2 linked regions of the Pelosinus fermentans DSM 17108 genome follow. The protein of the gene in region 1 interacts with the protein of each later gene in a pairwise test. Links are inferred from orthologs where the notes say so. Each region holds a gene or a part of one and is shown on either strand. Other genes may lie near its edges.

Evidence for each region.
Region 2: the proteins of FR7_RS14880 (region 1) and FR7_RS17405 interact in binary tests that used the Escherichia coli proteins (3 or more experiments, as listed by UniProt). The link is inferred for Pelosinus fermentans DSM 17108 from one-to-one orthologs.

Annotation. Positions count from the first base shown.
Region 1 is NZ_AKVN02000001.1:3,220,690-3,230,284, reverse strand. What follows is about bases 4,006-6,908. They hold FR7_RS14880 (methionine ABC transporter ATP-binding protein), read right to left. Parts: upstream 6,035-6,908; coding sequence 4,976-6,034; downstream 4,006-4,975. Other genes in these bases: hisZ (ATP phosphoribosyltransferase regulatory subunit), read left to right, coding at 6,728-6,908; FR7_RS14875 (YerC/YecD family TrpR-related protein), read left to right, coding at 6,367-6,675; FR7_RS14885 (methionine ABC transporter permease), read right to left, coding at 4,354-5,007; FR7_RS14890 (MetQ/NlpA family ABC transporter substrate-binding protein), read right to left, coding at 4,006-4,285. Outside these bases: FR7_RS14910 (dipeptidase), read left to right, coding at 1-393; FR7_RS14905 (TetR/AcrR family transcriptional regulator), read left to right, coding at 416-1,042; FR7_RS23930 (hypothetical protein), read right to left, coding at 1,169-1,339; FR7_RS14900 (histidinol phosphate phosphatase), read left to right, coding at 1,789-2,559; FR7_RS14895 (MetQ/NlpA family ABC transporter substrate-binding protein), read right to left, coding at 2,632-3,447; more of FR7_RS14890, read right to left, coding at 3,467-4,005; more of hisZ, read left to right, coding at 6,909-7,924; FR7_RS14865 (HDIG domain-containing metalloprotein), read left to right, coding at 7,940-8,467; FR7_RS14860 (D-2-hydroxyacid dehydrogenase), read right to left, coding at 8,474-9,424. UniProt on the Escherichia coli protein: Part of the ABC transporter complex MetNIQ involved in methionine import. Responsible for energy coupling to the transport system. It has also been shown to be involved in formyl-L-methionine transport.
Region 2 is NZ_AKVN02000001.1:3,743,424-3,753,097, reverse strand. What follows is about bases 2,046-5,027. They hold FR7_RS17405 (metal-dependent transcriptional regulator), read left to right. Parts: upstream 2,046-3,313; coding sequence 3,314-3,742; downstream 3,743-5,027. Other genes in these bases: FR7_RS17400 (nucleoside recognition domain-containing protein), read right to left, coding at 3,997-5,027; FR7_RS17410 (HD-GYP domain-containing protein), read right to left, coding at 2,046-2,920. Outside these bases: buk (butyrate kinase), read left to right, coding at 1-840; FR7_RS17415 (phosphate acyltransferase), read left to right, coding at 889-1,791; more of FR7_RS17410, read right to left, coding at 1,856-2,045; more of FR7_RS17400, read right to left, coding at 5,028-5,400; FR7_RS17395 (FeoB small GTPase domain-containing protein), read right to left, coding at 5,397-6,176; FR7_RS17390 (FeoA family protein), read right to left, coding at 6,221-6,466; FR7_RS17385 (STAS domain-containing protein), read left to right, coding at 6,765-7,025; nikB (nickel ABC transporter permease), read left to right, coding at 7,470-8,411; nikC (nickel transporter permease), read left to right, coding at 8,412-9,233; FR7_RS17370 (ABC transporter substrate-binding protein), read left to right, coding at 9,297-9,674.

The sequences.
Region 1 (9,595 bases):
GCTGCCTTGTCAAACAAACCTTTTGTTGCTTCCCATTCTAATGCTCGTGCAATCAGGGGGCATCGGCGTAATTTGACAGATGATATGATTACTCTGCTGGCGCAAAAAGGGGGAATTATGGGAATCAATTTTTCAGGGAACTTTTTGGCTGGATCAAATTGGAGCAGAGTGGATGATATGGTACGCCATATTAAACATATTGTGAAGATTGGCGGTATTGATATAGTGGCTTTAGGAACGGATTTCGACGGTATTGAATACCAGTTGGAAATCTCTCATCTTGGCAATATTGATAAATTAATAAAGGCACTTGTTTGTAATGGGTTTACCACAGGCGATATCGAAAAAATTTGTTATAAGAATGCAATTAGTATTATTAAAGAATGTTTATGAAATTCGTACTTTGGAGGCAGAAATGAAGCATATTCGTGAAAATATTGGTTTCCATGATTCACAAAATAAACGACAGCAGATACTTGAGGCAGCTTATGCTGTATTTTCCAGCAAAGGTTATCATAGAGCTACAGTAGATGAAATTATTGCTTTAGCCGATACTGGTAAAGGTACAGTATATAATTATTTCGTTAATAAAGAACAGCTTTTTTATACGCTGATTAAGGAATGCAGTATGCCTTTTCAAGTCATTATTGAAGGTATTGTTAATTCTTCTGAGCCTCCTTTAGAAAAAGTAGAAACAATAATTAAAGCATTTCTGGAATTTTATGCAAAGCATGCTAACTTATGGCGTGTTATGATGCATGAAGTGCGTGGATTTGGTGCTGCCGGATCATCAAATTTTACCCAAGAGCAATTAGATAAATATCAAGCCTGTTTTTGTGAGACGATTGGTATGATTGAAAAAGTATTATTAGAAGCCCAAAGTAAAGGATTTATTCGTGAAAGCTGTGACGCTACTCGGGCTGCTCATGGTTTATTTAGTGTTATCGTTACCTTTGTATTTCGCGATTTTGTGGATGAAAATATTGGTGAAACGGCGCATACCATTGCGGAACTCTTTTTGTATGGCGCAGCTGAACGGTAAAAAATTTGGAAATAATTGACTGAACAGTCAAAGAGTCTAAGGCAGTTATGGTAGAATAAAAATAAGGACTTGACCCGCAGGGGCAAGTCCTTATTTTATATGATTTTTGCTGCGGCACTTAAAGCTTTAATTAAGTTGTTTGGTTATGAAAAACACAACCGCTAATAAAGGGAAAATAACCAGCAGCAACGGATTTCCGCTTTGGACTAAGAGAAATAATAAGCTAGCAGCTAATAAAGGAATAACTACCCAAATACAGAAGGCGGAAAAGAGATCGCTGATCCTTTCTCTGGCCATAGTGAAAACCTCCTGCTGTGGTATTATCCGTACAATATTTATTGTACTATTCAATGTGACAAGCACATTGGCTGATGTTATACATATGAAATTATGGATTCCATTACCTTGTACATTGGAATCATCTCCCTAGCATCTAACATTGGCAGATCTTCTTCATTGTTCAATGGAATCACCCCCTATATTAATATCATACAGTCACGTTAAAAAGGAGCGTATTTATTAAGCTTGTCTTAAGTATAATACAAAGAAAAACATTCTTCAAGAGTTTCGAATGTATATATGACAAATATTTTAATAGTATATAAAAATACAATGAGATACAATGTGGATTAATTTTTCAAAAATTTATGGATAAATAGTAAAAAGGTTCTAAGCAGGATTTTTTTTATTTTTGTATAAAATAAGAAAATGAGATAAAATTGATGTAAAAATCCAGGAGGTAAAAAATGTTATTTGATAGTCATATGCACACCTGTTTCTCTACAGATTCAAAAATGAAAATGACTGATGCTGTAGCAAGGGCAGAGGAATTAAATATAGGAATTATTATTACGGAACATATGGATATTGCATATCCTGAACCGATGGCGTTTATTTTTGATGTAGAAAAATATTTTTCCCAGTATGCTGCGTATCGTAATGAAAAAGTTCTGCTAGGCATAGAAATAGGTATGCGTTCGGATTGTTTAGAAGAAAATTGTCGATTAGTGGAAAAGTATCCTTTTGACTATGTGATTGGGTCGGTACATGTAATTGATAATATTGATCTATATACTCCAGAATTTTATCAAGGAAGAAGTAAACAAGAAGCATATGAACATTATTTTAATGCCATGAAACAATGTGTGACCTGTTATGATGGTATCCATAGTTTAGGACATATTGATTATATTGCCAGATATGCACGTTTTGCAGATCCAGAAATCTACTATAATGAATTTAGCGATTGTATTGATGAGATTCTAACGGTCTTAGCCCAGAAAGAAAAAGCCCTGGAGATTAATACTAGACGCTTGGGGAATAAAGCAGCAGTAGAGACGATAATGCCGATCTATAAGCGCTTTAATGAACTGGGAGGACGTATTGTAACAATTGGGTCCGATGCTCACCACGTCAATGATGTTGGCAGAGATCTACAGGCAGGGTTAGAAATTGCGGAACGCTCCAATTTGAATGTTGTATACTTCAAAGAGGGGAAGCCTCAGTTTCAGAAATAAACGAATGGGCAGCTTCCTCCAATTGCCAGATGGTAAAAGTATCCCCTCCATATACTCATGGAGGGGATACTTTTACCAAGCTGTTATTACGGTACCTTGAAAATGTTCAGCCACAAAGGTTTTAACCTCCTGTGACTGATAGGCTGTAATGATTTTTTTCAGGTCATTATGATTGACATCTTTAGTACCAGCGACTAAAAGATTTATATATGGTGAATATATATCTTCTAATAGTAGTGCATCTCTGGTTGGCAGCAAGTCAATTTCCGCAGCATAATTGGCATTGATAAGGACAATATCTACCTTATCGATCGCCGAAGTGATCTGTGTGGCATCCATTTGTATAAAACTAAGATTCTTAGGATTCTCTACAATATCATCAAGGGTTCTTAGAGAATCTGTTGTTTTTCTGCAGACAATAAGACCAGCTTTTTCCAATAGCAGCAGGGCTCGACTGCCATTCCATAAATCCTGGGGAATAGCAGCTTTACTGCCTGTTTGCAATGCGCTAAGATTATGAATTTTTTTAGCATAGATCCCCATCGGGAATAGAAACGTTTTAGCAATCGGAGCAATCGCATAGTTGTGATCATCAAGAACTCTATCAAGATAAGGTTGATTCTGAAAACTATTAAGACTTATTTCTCCGCGGTGTAAAGACCCATTGAGCTTGCTATAATCAGTAAATACAACAATTTGCAGATCAATACCATCTTTTGCGACGATCGTTTTAACTAGGTTCATAATTGCAAAATGGGGACCGGCTGAAACCCCTACTTTTATTGGTCTGTATACACGACTCATATGTAATGAACTATGCCATGACAGCAATGCCGCGATACTTGCCAGTATAAGAAAAGTAGTAACGATTTGCAGCCGCTTCCCCATAAAGATCCCTCCAGAATGATTAGAATGCTGGTATTACAGCACCTTGATATTTTTCATTAATGAATTTTTTAACTTCGTCAGATGTTAGAGCTTTAGTTAATTTCTGAATTTCAGGGCGATTTTCGTCACCTTTACGTACGGTCAAGATATTCGCATAGGGAGAATCTTTTGGTTCGAGGAAGAGAGCATCTTTAGTTGGTACCAATTTAGCTTCCAGTGCATAGTTGGTATTGATGACAGCAATGGTCACATCTTCAAGTACACGAGGAAGTTGAGGAGCCTCTAATTCACTAATTTGAATGTTTTTAGAATTGGTTACAATATCACTTACAGTAGCGCTAACGCCTACGCCGTCTTTTAATTTAATAAGTCCTGCTTTTTCTAAGATCGCTAGAGCACGACCGCCATTTGTAGGATCATTAGGGATAGCTACTTTAGCACCAGTTGCCAATTCATTCAAATTTTTAATTTTCTTTGAATAAATTCCCATTGGCTCAATGTGAACGGCAGCAGTATAGGTTAATGCCAAATTACGTTCTGTCGAGAATTTATTTAAGTAAGGAATATGCTGGAAGAAGTTTGCATCCAATTCCTTTTCGGCTACTGCAATATTTGGTTTTACATAATCCGTAAACTCAACAATCTGTAAGTCGATTCCCTCTTTAGCTAAGATTGGTTTTACTACATTTAAAATTTCCGAATGAGGAACAGGAGTAGCACCAACTTTTAATACAGTAGTTTTAGCAGCAGGAGCAGCAGGAGCTTCTTTTTGACCGCAACCGCTTACTAATAGTCCTAGACTAAGAATTCCAATAAGAACAAGAAATAGCTTTTTCATAATAATAACCCTCCTAAGTTTATTTGGTGTTTTTTATAGAAAGCCCAAATCAGTAAATTAGGCTGCTTCTATTTCTTGTTGAGACGATTCGATATATAGTCACCAGTGGATTGAACAATTTGTACTTGAGCAATTAAAATAACCACCGTAATTAACATGATATCGGCACGAAAGCGCTGGTAACCATAACGAATTGCTAAATCACCTAAACCACCGCCGCCAATTGCTCCTGCCATTGCTGAGTAGCCAATCAGACTAATAATAGTGAGGGTGAGTCCTAAAACAATCGCAGGTAAGGACTCAGGAATGAGAACCTTTGTAATGATTTCTCTTGGGGATGCTCCCATAGCTTGGGCAGCTTCGATTACGCCGTAGTCCACTTCTTTAAGGGCTGATTCTACGATACGAGCCACAAAAGGAATGGCAGCAATACTTAATGGTACAATGGCGGCATTCGTTCCAATGGATGTACCTACCAGTAACCTGGTTACCGGTATAATTGCCACCATTAGAATAATGAATGGTGTAGAGCGGGTTGCGTTTACAATAGCACCTAAGATTCGATTGAGAGGCGTATTCTCTAAAATATGTCCTTTGTTAGTAGTAACTAGTATAATGCCCAGGGGTATGCCTAATAGCGCAGAAATAAAACTAGACACAGCAACCATATACGTGGTTTCCCATAAGGACTTAGCCAACAGCACGAGCATTTCTTGCGACATAGCCAATCACCTCAATTCCTAATTCACGTGTTTTTAAATAACTAAGGGCTTGCTGCAAAGAGGCTTGCTCGCCCGACAATTCTACAATTAATGTACCGAAAGGTATGGTTTGAATATGATCAATATTTCCGTACAAAATACTAGCATCAATAGCAAAGCGGCGAATCATGCTGGATATAACCGGCTCTTCTGTAGAATGTCCAATAAAAGACAAGCGCAATATTAAATTACTGTCAGCAGATGGTTCCGATGCCAGAGTAATCTCTTTAAAAAAGTCAGGCAGGTTATGATTAATAATAGAACTAATAAATTCCTTTGTGGTATTGGATTGCGGCTGGGTAAAAATATCAATGACCTTACCTTGCTCAATGATCTTACCACCCTCAATTACAGCGACTTGGTTACAAATCTCTTTAATGACCTGCATTTCATGGGTAATAAGGACGATGGTAAGTTGGAATTTACGATTAATATCTTTTAAGAGCTCTAAAATCGATTTTGTGGTTTGCGGGTCGAGAGCTGAAGTCGCTTCATCGCATAATAATACTTTAGGATGGTTAGCCAAAGCTCTTGCAATGCCCACTCGCTGTTTTTGTCCGCCACTTAATTGTGCCGGATATTGATCTTTTTTATCACTTAACCCTACCAATTCTAATAGATGCAATACTTCTTTATCAATTTCTTCTTTACTGCGTTTCGCCAATTCCAAGGGAAAGGCAATGTTTTGGTATACAGTACGTGAAGATAATAGATTGAAATGTTGAAAGATCATGCCAATCTTTTTACGTTGTTCTCGGAGTTCTTGCTCGTTTAATGAAGTTAATTCTTGACCATCTACTGTAACAATACCTTTAGTAGGGCTTTCTAGCATATTGATGCAGCGAACCAATGTGCTTTTTCCTGCACCACTGGTTCCAATTATGCCGAAAATTTCTCCTTGTTTCACTGATAAATTAACGCCTCGTAAGGCATGAATGGTACCGTTGTCGCTTTGATAGACTTTTTCTATATCCTGCAGTTTAATCAATGGAATAGCTCCCTTCCTGTTCTTGCTGAAATAACAAAAAAACCGCTTCATAAATGAAGCGTATTATCGAACTGAATCGCGCTTCATCTACCAGGAATTAATCCTGTGGAGTTGGCACCGTTTCACAAAGTGAATGGTTGCCGCAGCTTCATTGGGCCATTCCCTCAACTGCTCTTGATGAAAGATATTAACTTGCTAATGAATATATTAGCAGTTCTATAAAATAGTGTCAAGAAAAAAATGACTTTGCAAATGGGAAATCATAATGATATAATTTCACTAAGTAAAGCTTAAAAGTAATAAAGGATTTAATAGAATGGGGGAAAAGAAAAATGCCTACAAATCCCAAATTGAAAGATGACCTAACAGATCAGTTATTTCGTTCTATTTTATTGTTAGAAAATCAAGAAGAATGTTATCAATTTTTTGAAGATATTTGTACCGTAAGTGAATTGAAATCTCTTGCCCAACGCATGGAAGTAGCTCGTATGTTAAGAGCTGGTCATACGTATGATGACATTGTAGACAAAACAGGGGCTAGTACTGCAACAATTAGTCGGGTAAAGCGTTGTTTACATTATGGTGCTGACGGGTATAAGTTTATGTTAGAAAGACTCGAAGGTCAAGAAGATCACAAATAAAAGAGCAGCATACAAAGTACTGCTAAGAGAACATTAAATTACTGGGATAGGGGTGTTTCTATTTATGAAGCAACATGAATTTGTTCCTCAGGTTCCATATGGAACAAGAGATTTCTTACCGAGAGAGGCTAGTCAGAAACGTGCTGTGGAAGGGGCTTTGGCTCAGTTATTTGCAAATTGGGGATATGATGAAGTTGTTACTCCCACAATTGAATATTTGGAAACGATGACTGTTGGAGTAGGCAACGACTTAGATCAGCATATGTTTAAATTCTTTGATAAAAATAATCGTATATTGGCACTTCGCCCAGATATGACAACTCCTATGGCCCGTGTGGCAGCTACCCGATTTAAAGGTAGTCCAAGCCCAATGAAACTATTTTATATAACGAATGTCTTTCGCTATGAACAAGCTCAAGCAGGGAGGCAATGTGAATTTTATCAGGCCGGAGTGGAAATTATGGGTGCATCAGAGCCGGCAGCTGACGCGGAGGTCATTGCTTTAGCAGTGGAATCGATGTTGAAATCTGGTTTGCAGAAATTTCAAATTGGTTTAGGGCAAGTTGATTTTATTAATGGAATTATGGAGCAGAGTGAACTTTCTCTTGTGCAGCGGCAGCAGATTAAACATGCGATGGTAACGCGAGATTTAGTGGGATTAGGTGAAATACTCGTTAAGAGCGGTCTTAGCCAAAGTGATCAGACTTTACTGAAACATATTCCATTACTTCATGGCAGAGAAGATATGCTCAAACAAGCCTATAGCATGGTAACAAATGATAAAAGTCGCAGAGCCTTAGATAACTTAGCCAATATTTATCACCTATTAGAGAACTATGGTGTTTCCAAATATGTTGACTTTGATTTAGGAATCATTCGTGATTTTGAGTATTATACAGGGATGGTATTTGAAGGGTATACGGCAGGACTTGGATTTCCGATCTGTGGTGGTGGGCGGTACGATACTATGTTAAATTCATTTGGTATGAATTGTGGGGCTACTGGCTTTGCCTTAGGTATTGAACGAGTACTATTAGCATTAGAGCGTCAGGGGATTGACGGTACTCAAAATTGTAAAGGTGTTTATATTGGATGGAATAAAGAAAACCTGGTGAAAGCAATAAAACAGGCTGATACTTTGCGTGATTCAGGGTGCAGCGTAGAATTAGCCGTTATTCCGGAATCTTCTGCACAAGCAAAAGAGAGTCAGAAACGTAAAGGCTATGCAAAGCTGGTGTACGTAGAATAATGGGTGGTTCAATAGATGTTACATAGAATAAAGCAGGTGTTTGCTGCACTTACCGCTTCGATTACACCAAAAGATAGAGACTTTATTGAGCAGCATTTAAACTTGAAAGCACAAAGTTTGTTTTGGGCGATGAATGTGCCAGATCAGCGGCATGTTCTGAATGTGGCATATACAGCACTGCGCTTAGCAGATCATCATTCAAATGTAAATATTAATCTATTGGTGAAATGCGCCTTACTTCATGATGTAGGAAAAGTGAAAGGCGATGTTAGTACAGTTGATAAAATCATAACTGTTATAGGAGATTGTTTTTTCCCAAATCAATTAAGAAAATGGGGAAAGCAGGGGCGAGGAAGTAAGGTCGCAAATCTTCGCCATGCGTTTTATATTTATTTTCATCATGCGGCTATTAGTGCTGGTATGTTGAGGGAAATTGGTGAGAGTCCTGAGATGATTGATATAATCGCTAACCATCATAAAACTCCAGCAGAAAATGATCCACTGGAGTTAACGCTGCTTAGAGAGTCTGACAATATGCATTGAAAAAGGTCAATATCCTTTTATCTTGTCAATGATATTTAACATTTCTTTGTTTTGCTGAAATCTGGACAGGTTATCGGCGAAAAGCTTCACAGCCCTGTCCAGGTAGCTTGGTGATAGGGCTGCTACATGAGGGGTAATGATTACATTTTGCATATCCCATAGAGGGGAAGAATCAGAAAGAGGCTCTTCATCAAAAACGTCTAGACATGCACCTTTTATCAAGCCTTGCTCTAAAGCGGTTATCAAATCATCTTGTTTAATGATACCGCCTCGGGCAATGTTGATGAAATAAGCAGATGGTTTCATAACGGAAAACTCGTTTATCGTAAATAAATGTTTCGTTTCATTTAATAAAGGCAGGGCTGTGACTACAAAATCTGAAAGTGAAAGCAGTTCATGGAGTTTTTCAGGAGGATAGAGCTCATCAACGAATAACTCTTTTGTCATGGTTTGTTTGCTGGCGACAACTTTCATTCCCAGACCTTTGGCCTTTTTAGCAATTTCTCGTCCGATACTGCCAAGACCTACGATACCGATGGTTTTGTCATGAATTTCTTCAACGATTGTCCGCTTCCATTGGTGCTTTGCTTGCTGCCGAATAAATACATCCAATCCTCTCGTAAAAACGAGCATCATAGCAAAAACATGTTCTGAAACCGGAATGCCATGAATACCTCTTGAATTGGTTATTATCGTGTTGGCATTTTGAATTTCAGGAAAGATCAAACCTTCAACTCCTGCGCTTAGGCTATGTATCCATGTTAATTTAGGGGCAGCAAGGTAGAGGGGACGGACATCCATGGACCCCCAAGGAACTAAAATATCAATGTCTCGAATGTGCTCTGCAGCTTTTTCATAATCACATGTTATGATGTTGCTGTTAGGAGCACTACTTTGAATTATTTTCATATGACGGTCTGCTAAGTTGTTGATTACAAGAATATTTAAGTTGGGCATAAGATGACACCCCTTTATGTATATTTTAAAACTGAATCTTAGGGTCTATAACTTACTGGTTCAAAATAAAAGTTTTACTATTCTTATGAGAGATGATTCTACATATGCATCTAAAAATCCTACATTTATATTGACGAATATTTTAACAAATGATAATATAGCACTATGTTA
Region 2 (9,674 bases), 520 kb from region 1 along the record:
ATATTAAAGCCTCTTAAAGGCGGAACCTATGAAATTACTCAAGAGATGGTGAATGATTTAAGAGAAGCTAAAAGAGGTGAACATGCTTCTAATTTAGGGGCTGTCATGGCTTATGGGTTAGCCGAATTTTTAAAAATTCCTTCCTATATTGTAGATCCTGTTTCCGTGGATGAGATGGAACCTGTGGCAAGGATATCCGGTCTGCCTGATTTGCCAAGGATTAGCTTGTCCCATGCATTAAATACGAAGGCTGTAGCTCGTAAAGTAGCAAAGCAGCTTGGGAAAAAATATGAAGAGATGAATCTGATTGTGGCTCATTTAGGGACAGGAATTTCTGTAACACCTCACAAGCTGGGAAGAATGATTGACGTCAATAATCCGAAAGAGGAGGGACCTCTTTCTCCTGATCGTTGTGGGGGGCTGCCGGTAGGACAGTTTTTAAGACTTGCTTTTTCTGGTACTTACACCTTTGATGAATTAAAAGAGATACTCAATCATAAAGGTGGAATGTATGCTTATCTTGGTACTGCCGATATTCGGAAAGCTTTTTCTATGGCCGCTCATGGAAATGAGGAGGCTAGCTTGGTATTGGAAGCTCTTTCCTACCAAGTAGCAAAAGAAATTGGGGGAATGGCTGCTGTATTGTCAGGTCAAGTGGAGTGTATTATTCTAACTGGGGGAATTGCTCATTCAGAACCTATTGTTAACGCTATTAAAAGCCGAGTGCAGTTTATTGCTCCTGTAATTGTAATACCAGGAGAAGAAGAGCTAGAAGCATTGGCATTTGGAACTTTAAGAGTAATTCGAGGCGAAGAAGAAGCGCAGATGTATTCAGTATAAAATGAATAAACAGTTCTGATATTGGCAGATCTTTTAGGAGGTTGTCGTTTGTATTCTAATTATCATGAAATCATAGCTGAAATTAAAAATCGTTCTTTAATCAGGATTAGTGTTGCTGTAGCACAGGATAAAGGAGTCTTGGCGGCTGTCAAACTAGCTCAAGAGGAAGGGATTGCTGAGGCTGTTTTAGTAGGAGATACTGCTCTTATTAAGCCTTTAATGGAAGAGGTTGGCTTATCTGCTGATACGCCAATTTTGCATGAAGCAAACAGTGGGAAGGCAGTAGTGCAGGCTGTTTCCTTAGTAAAGAACGGTCAAGCTCAAGTGCTGATGAAGGGATTAGTAAATAGTAGTGATTTTTTACGAGCAGTATTGCATAAAGGGGAAGGGCTGCGTACTGGAAGGCTATTAAGTCATTTAGGTGCTTTTGAGATTCCAGGTCAGAAAAAACTTTTATTTATTACTGATGGAGGTATGAATATTGCTCCTACCTTATTTGAAAAGAAGCAGATCTTGGTGAATGCAATATTGGCACTGCATGGAATGGGAATCATGATTCCTAATGTAGCATTGCTTACGGCCAATGAAATAGTTAATGAAAAAATGCCCGCCACTTTAGATGCTAAGATTTTAGTAGAGATGAGAAGCAATGGGGATTTACCTGCTAGTCTGATAGAAGGACCGATTGCCCTTGATGTGGCAGTTAGTCAAAAAGCAGCGCAGCACAAAGGGATTGACAGCAAAATAGCAGGTAATGTTGATCTAATCATGGTACCTAATATTGAGACTGGCAATGCCTTAGGAAAGTCTCTGATTTATTTTGCTAAAAGTAAAATGGCAGGTATTGTCCTAGGGGCAACACACCCCATAGTCATGACTTCACGATCTGAGACACCAGAGGGAAAGATGAATTCCATTGCCTTGGCTTGTTTAGTCAAGCCATTAGGGTAGAATGGGAAAGAATGATAGAAAAATAGAGGAAATCCTTGATGTATACAAGGATTTCCTCTATTTTTTATATCGATGTGCTTACAATGGAAAGATGAGAATTTTCTGCCAGGTTAATTTCGATAGGCGGGGAATAGGCGGTTCCATCAGGGTAGGCAATAAGACGGATTATCGGCTGACGAGGGGTATGCTCCAATAAGGAGACGACAATAGCCTTTTCTCCTGTATTTAGCAGGACCTCCATTCCTGGAAAATATAAGGCCATTTTAGATAAGAATATTTTGCCGAAATGCTCGTCAAAAGCAGTTCCTAAACCAGAGCGAATAATATCATATGCCTCTTCCAAATTCATAGCTTTACGGTATGGGCGGCACCCTGTAATCGCTTCATATACGTCGGTAATTGCCAATAAACGAGCATAATTTAGAATTTCTTCACCCTGGAGTCCTCGCGGGTATCCTGTGCCATCTATTTTTTCGTGATGCTGCCATGCCATGTGAGCAACAAGGCTTGACAGCTCCCAGCGTTTTTTCACCAATAAATTAAATCCAGATTGTGGATGCTGCTTAATGATGCCAAATTCTTTTTCTGTTAAGCGATCCGGTTTATTGATAATTTTTTTATCGACGTTCATTTTACCGACATCGTGAAGCAGGGCACCACAGGTGATTTCTTTGATTTGGGGAATGGAAAAACTACAAGAATGAGCCAATAGAGCAGCATAAATAGCACAATTTAAGGAGTGATCTAAGGTGTAGTCATCATGAGTTGCAATTCCAGTTAATTGGATGCTTATGGCGGGTTGAATAATTAATTCTTCAACGATATCAGAGGCAATAGAACTGATATCGTCTATGGCAAAGGCTTCTTTATTATGAATTTTTTCCATAGTGGAACTTAATATAGAGAAGGCCCGTTGCTGAGTTTCTACAGATAAATATTCTGGAATCGCTATATCTTCATATCTTTCGTCGTGAATAAAGAGAGTTTTTACTTTCAACCTTCGTAACTTGTGAAGGTAGACTTCCGTTAGCCTGACTCCTGAAGCAAGCAGGATATGTCCTTTTCTGCTGTAAAGGTTTCGTGCTAATATCATACCTGGGTGTACTTCCGTTAACCTAATCTGTCGCAAAATGAGAGCTCCTTTATTTTCAAAAAAATCAGCAATACATGCCTGTTAGTATATACGATGAAGAGAAATCACACAAAAAAACTTAACCGCAGATATGAGGCAGTTAAGCTTTTCATCATATGCAGCGTGGCGATCATAGATTATAAATCCTTAGACCCTATAGCTTTGCGTCCTTACCTTTCAGTAAGTTTGCCAATATATAATTTAAGAAAATAAAAATAATTGTAGTATTAAAACAAAATGATACCATATAAAAAGGGCGAATTATGTCATATTTTGAAGAAAAATAAAAAATAATTTATTGCTAAGGGTTTTATGTAGAGATTGGTATATTTTTTACGATATCATCATAGAAGTAAATAGTGGGTTTCTAACGTACGGGAGGCGGCTGTTATGCTATCACCCAGTTTGGAAGATTATTTAGAAGAATTATATCGCTTTTCTTTATATAATGATATTGTTCGGGTTACAGATATAAGCCGAAAATTGAATGTATCGCTACCCTCTGTAAGTAAAGCGTTACGTAAATTAAAAGCTGGACAATATATAAATTATCAACGCTACGGCATTATTGATCTAACTGATAAAGGGAAAAAGACCGGAAATTTCTTAGTCGAGAGAAATAAGATATTGCAGGAATTTCTCACTTTGATTTGTGCTGATTGTGATATAGCAGCAGAGGCAGAAGCTATGGAGCATTATCTTTCCAAAGAAACGATCAAATCAATTCAATTGCTCGTAAAATTTATGCAAGATCATACGGAATATTATAATATTTTTTTAGAGCACGTAATGAATCAAGAAAAGAAGGAAGAAAAATGATGTACAATATCCCTATTCTTAGCAAATTTGAGAATAGGGATATTTTTTTATGACAACCCCATTCTCTTATTTCAAGTTCGCATAGATCATTTTTTTCTTTGCGGACAAGAGTCATAAACGCTTTCATGGAATCATTAAGCCACTTATTTTTATGATACACCAAAAAAGCATTCATCTGCACTTCTTTGTGGTTCGATTGTTTTATATGTTTTTAAGGATGCGTAGAGCTTTTCTTATCAATAATCATCATCCGTCTATACTAAATTGAGTAATCGTGCTGACTGGGCTACTATAAAGCATACTATGAACGCAATGACAGTAGGAATCAGAAATGTCAAAAAGGTCCATTTCTTGCTGCCTGTTTCTTTATAAGCGGATAGCAAGGCTGTGGTGCAAGGCCAGTGAAGCAGGCAAAAGAGCATTGTGCAGACAGCGGTTAACCAAGTCCAGTTATTATTGATGAGAATATCCCGCAGTTCTTCTAAAGTACCAAACTCCATCATTTGACCAGTTGATAAATAGCACATGAGAAGAATTGGCATAACGATTTCATTAGCAGGAAGACCTAGGATAAAGGCTAAAAGAATAAAACCGTCCAGGCCAATGGCGTAAGCAAAGGGCTGCAGCCAAGCTGCTAAATAACCAATGATACTTATCTCTTCTATGTAGATATTGGCAAGCATCCACGTAATGGCACCTGCTGGTGCTGCCATGATAATGGCCCGTTTTAGGACGAAGATTGTGCGGTCAATGAGAGAACGATAAAAAATAGCGCCTAATTGGGGTTTGCGGTAAGGAGGCAGCTCTAAGACCATCGAAGAAGCTTCTCCCTTTAGCAGTGTGTGTGATAAAGCCCAAGATACAGCAAAGGTTACAAAAATTCCTAACACAACTAAGCTCGTTACTACTAGTGAGGCTACTGCAATTTGTAATTCTGATACCACCATACCGCCCATAAAAATAGTGGCGATCGCAATCAAGGTAGGAAATCGTCCATTGCATGGTACAAAGTTGTTAGTCAGCACAGCAATTAATCGTTCACGAGGAGAATCAATGATACGGCAGGAAACGACGCCAGCAGCATTACAGCCAAACCCCATGCACATGGTGAGTATTTGCTTGCCGCAAGCACGGCATTTCTTAAACATATTATCGAGATTAAAGGCTACTCTTGGTAAGTATCCTAAATCTTCCAGCAGTGTGAACAAGGGAAAGAAGATTGCCATAGGCGGCAGCATAACCGCGATAACCCAGGCGAGGCCGCGAAACATACCTAAGACTAATATACCAGTTAACCAGGAGGGAGCTCCTGCTAATTCAAACCAGATTAAAAGCTGATCCTGAAATGCAAAAAGCGTGTCAGCAATCATTTGAGAGGGAACATTTGCCCCTGCAATCGTAATCCAGAAGATGACGCTAAGTAAAGCAAACATGATAGGATAACCAAATAATCGGGAGGTTAAAACGTCGTCTAGCTTATGATCCCAACTGCGTGAATCAGTGGAATTTTTACTTACGGCTGGCCCTGCTATCATTTCAGCGTTTTGATAAATATCAGATACAATTTTATCACCTAAGTCGGGATTACTGAGGCGGATTTTTTCCGCCTCAGTGCATATTTCCTCCAGGGTGATCATAGGTTTTATTGCAGCGCTCATACAGCAACCTCCTGTAAGCGTGTTGAATGCAGATCAAAATCAAGATATTGACTGATGCTGTTGATAAAAGCTTTATCTCCATCTAATAATCGCAGCGCTACCCAGCGAGGGTTGAGATTCGAGCCGATTAATCTTGATACTTTTGGCAGAAGTTGTTGAATAGCATTTTCCACTTCAGAAGAATAGTTAATCTGTCTGGGAGCTGGGGTGCAAAGCCCTGTAGACATTTCATATAACTTTTGACGCAGGGTGTCGAGACCTTTTCCATTACGGGCAGCAGTGGCAACAACTGGTACACCTAAATCTTTTTGTAAAGCAGAGATATCGATCTTAATATTTTTCTTTTCTGCTTCATCAATCAGATTGACGCAAACAATAATCTTCGGTGTGATTTCCATGACTTGCAATGCCAAATTAAGATTGCGTTCAAGGCAGGTAGCATCTAATACTACTAGTGTTGCATCCGGTTTGCCAAAACAAATAAAGTCTCTGGCAACTTGCTCTTCTACTGTATGGGCTAAGATCGAATAAGTGCCAGGTAAGTCGATCATTAAAAAAGAGCGATCGAGATACGTAAAACTTCCTTGAGCATTATCAACGGTTTTTCCAGGCCAATTTCCTGTGTGCTGATGTAAGCCGGTTAGCGCATTAAAAACAGTGCTTTTTCCTACGTTAGGATTACCAGCTAAAGCTACCGTAAATTGCCCAGGAGTCGTTGAAATTCCAAAATGCTCACTCAGAAATTTCTGATGTTCTTCAATCGTAGAATTGCTCATTCTCATTCTCCTCCTAAATTTGTTGGCTACAGTTATAACCAGGATTACATCGGATTCACATGAATTTGACTGGCGTCTTCACTGCGCAAAGCAATGAGAGTATCACGTACCATATAGGCTACAGGGTCACCTGCTGGGCTTTTGCGAATGCATTGGACAGGCGTTCCTGGTACCATACCTAAGTCTAGAATGCGGCGGCGCAGTAAGCCTTGTAAATTAAGGGATACGATCTGGCATACAGATCCTATGCCCAGTGTTGATAATGGAATTGTTGTTAATGCAGTATTCATTATAAATCCTCCTTTGGCAAAATGGTTTCATATTAGCCATGGCTAACATTTATAGGAAAAAATATGGTTAGCCGCGGCTAACATATAAGTAAGGGAATCTAATTTAGTATATGAACAGCAAAAGATTTGGTTACTTGCATTCACTTGATTAATAATATAAATATTTGACAGATGTTTTAATTATTGTTAAAATGATAATGATTATCAATAATTAAAAGAAAAATAAGATGGTTATGCTCATAAAACATATAAACATGAAGTGAATTTGTTTATTTAAGGTTTAAAAGGAGGAAGATGGATGTCTGTATGGGTAACAACTGATAACCGACAAGTATATATGAATGTAAGCGGTGATGTATTTGTAGAGCATCTTAATTTTCTGGAGCAAAATATGCTGAAGCATTTGCAGTATGGGTATCGGCGTATTGTGGTTAATATTAATAATATCGGACATCTTGATCATGATGGTATCCATGTTTTTCAATATGTGCGTGAAAAGATGCTAAAGCATGGCGGAGAATTGATTATTGAAGATGAAAAAGGGAAATTAGCCATTTAATTCATGTCGGATGGAATGACATCTTGCTTAATAACATGAGATTTTAAAGGGGATTTCCTCCGTTTATCTATTTATTGCAAAAAACTCCAACAGTTGACAAAGAGCGGATTCTATTGTAAAGTATCGATGAGAATGGCTATTACAATTATATATTGCTGGTATAGGTGCCCTTCGGGGCTTAATAGGGAAGTTTGGTTCAATGCCGACACGGTCCCGCCACTGTAATGAGGAGCAAACCCATGTTGTGCCACTGAGATGATATCTTGGGAAGGTTTGGGGGAGTGATGATCCAGAGTCAGGAGAACTGCCTATATAACAAATCACCGATATGACCTGCGAGAGATGGGGATGGGATTTATGCGAATTGTCGTATTGTTTTCTGCTTGCGTTTTACTCTCGGTTTATGCCGAGAGTTTTTTTATTTTATAGAGAGGAGAGGGTGATTTGAAGGGAAAAGAACTCGTACATCGTTTAATGCAGATGCTTATTACTCTTTTCGGTGTGAGTCTGCTGACATTTTCTCTGATGTATCTGTCACCGGGTGATCCGGTAGAGATGCTGTTGGAGGTAGCTGACACAATTGTTTCAGAGGATACAATTGCCGAGACGCGGGCACAGCTTGGATTGGACAAACCATTTCATGTACAGTATTTCCGCTGGCTCGCAGGTGTCTTACAGGGAGACATGGGCATGTCGTATTCGGCAAAAATGCCCGTAGCTGACCGACTCTGGCAAAGCCTGCCGGGAACTATGGTGCTTGCTGCCTCGGCGACGGTGACAATGCTTCTGATCTCGGTTCCGTGCGGGATACTATCGGCTGTATATCGAAACCGCCCGCTGGATTATCTTATTCGCGGCACTTCGTTTTTGGGCGTATCCATGCCGAGCTTTTGGGTAGGACTCATTTTGTTGTATGTTTTGGGGCTGAAGCTGAGATTGTTTCCGATAGCGGGCGGAGAGGTATCATTCGACAGGATGATTCTTCCCACGTTGACGCTGGCCATTGCGATGGCAGCTAAATATACGCGGCAGGTGCGTACAGCGGTTTTAGAGGAACTGGGACAGGAATATATCACCGGAGCACGGATACGAGGATTTCCTATGCACAAAATTCTCTGGCGCCATGTGCTGCCAAATGCATGCTTGCCGCTTATTACGCTTTTAGGCCTGCAAATTGGCTGGCTTCTGGGCGGCGTGGCTGTCATTGAGATGGTCTTTTCCTGGCCCGGACTTGGCAAAATGGCAGTACATGCCATTGAGATGCGTGACTATCCTTTGGTACAGGGGTTTGTTCTCTGGATTGCAGTTTTGTATATGGGGATCAATTTGTTGGTCGATATTTCCTATACGTATCTTGACCCGCGGCTGAAGAAAGGGGGATGCTGAATGGGAAATTTGACAAAGGATAAGTTCTTGTTCTGGCTTTATACATTTTTTGTCCTTTTGATTCTCGGCTTTGCAATTTTTGCGCCATGGTTGGCTCCTTACGATCCGTATGATGCGGTGATGCGGCATTCCCTGCAGGCACCCTCTGATGAGCACTTGTTTGGGACGGACAAGCTAGGGCGGGATTGTTTGTCACGTATTATTTATGGGGCACGCACTTCGCTGATGATGACGCTGTCGCTGGTCGCCGTGATAACGGTGGTGGGAACTTTTATTGGCGTGTTGGCGGGCTACATGGGGGGAAAGGTAGATACCGTACTTATGCGCATTGTCGATATGATGCTGGCTTTTCCAGGAATCGTGCTGGCTATTGCTATTGCCGGCATGCTGGGCGGCAATATCATCAATGCAATTTTGGCGTTGGCGGCGGTCAGCTGGACTAAGTACGCTCGTTTGGGGCGCAGCCTTACGCTAAAGCTGCGTCAGCGTGACTTTATTGCCGCGGCTGTAACAAGCGGGTCAAGACCGCTCCATATTCTATGGCGCCATATTTTACCCAATATCCTGCCGACAATTGTTGTGACGGCCGCGATGGACATCGGTACAATGATCATGGAATTGTCCGGGTTGTCCTTTTTGGGTTTTGGCGCGCAGCCGCCGACGCCGGAATGGGGTCTTATGCTCAATGAGGGAAGACAGCATATCCAAACAGCTCCTTGGCTGATGCTTTATCCGGGGGCAGCAATTCTGATGGTAGTAACAATTTTTAATCTATGGGGAGACAGCCTGCGCGATATCATGGACCCGCAGCGGGCAAATTGAATAAATACAGATGAGAAAGGATGAGATTTCTTGAAAAGATTAGGAAAGTTAACCTGGGTACTTATGATAGTGTGTTTGGCGGCGGTCTTTATAGCGGGGTGCGGCGGCAGCGGTAAAAAGGAAGCCGACACAAAGACTCTGAAAATTGGTGTAACCAACTTTGCCGATTCACTGGAGCCGACAGAAAATTATTTTGGCTGGGTTGTCATGCGCTATGGCATCGGGGAAAGCCTGGCGAAATTTGATGAAAAGATGAATGTACAGCCGTGGCTGGCTGAAAGCTGGCAGATCAGTGGCGACCACATGACCTGGACATTTAAAATTAGGGATGGTGTGAAATTCTCGAACGGTAAACCGTTGGATGCGGCTGCTGTTAAGGCATCGCTAGAAAGAGCTTTTGCCAAGAATAAACGGGCAGTAACGTTTTTTAAGTATAAAGAA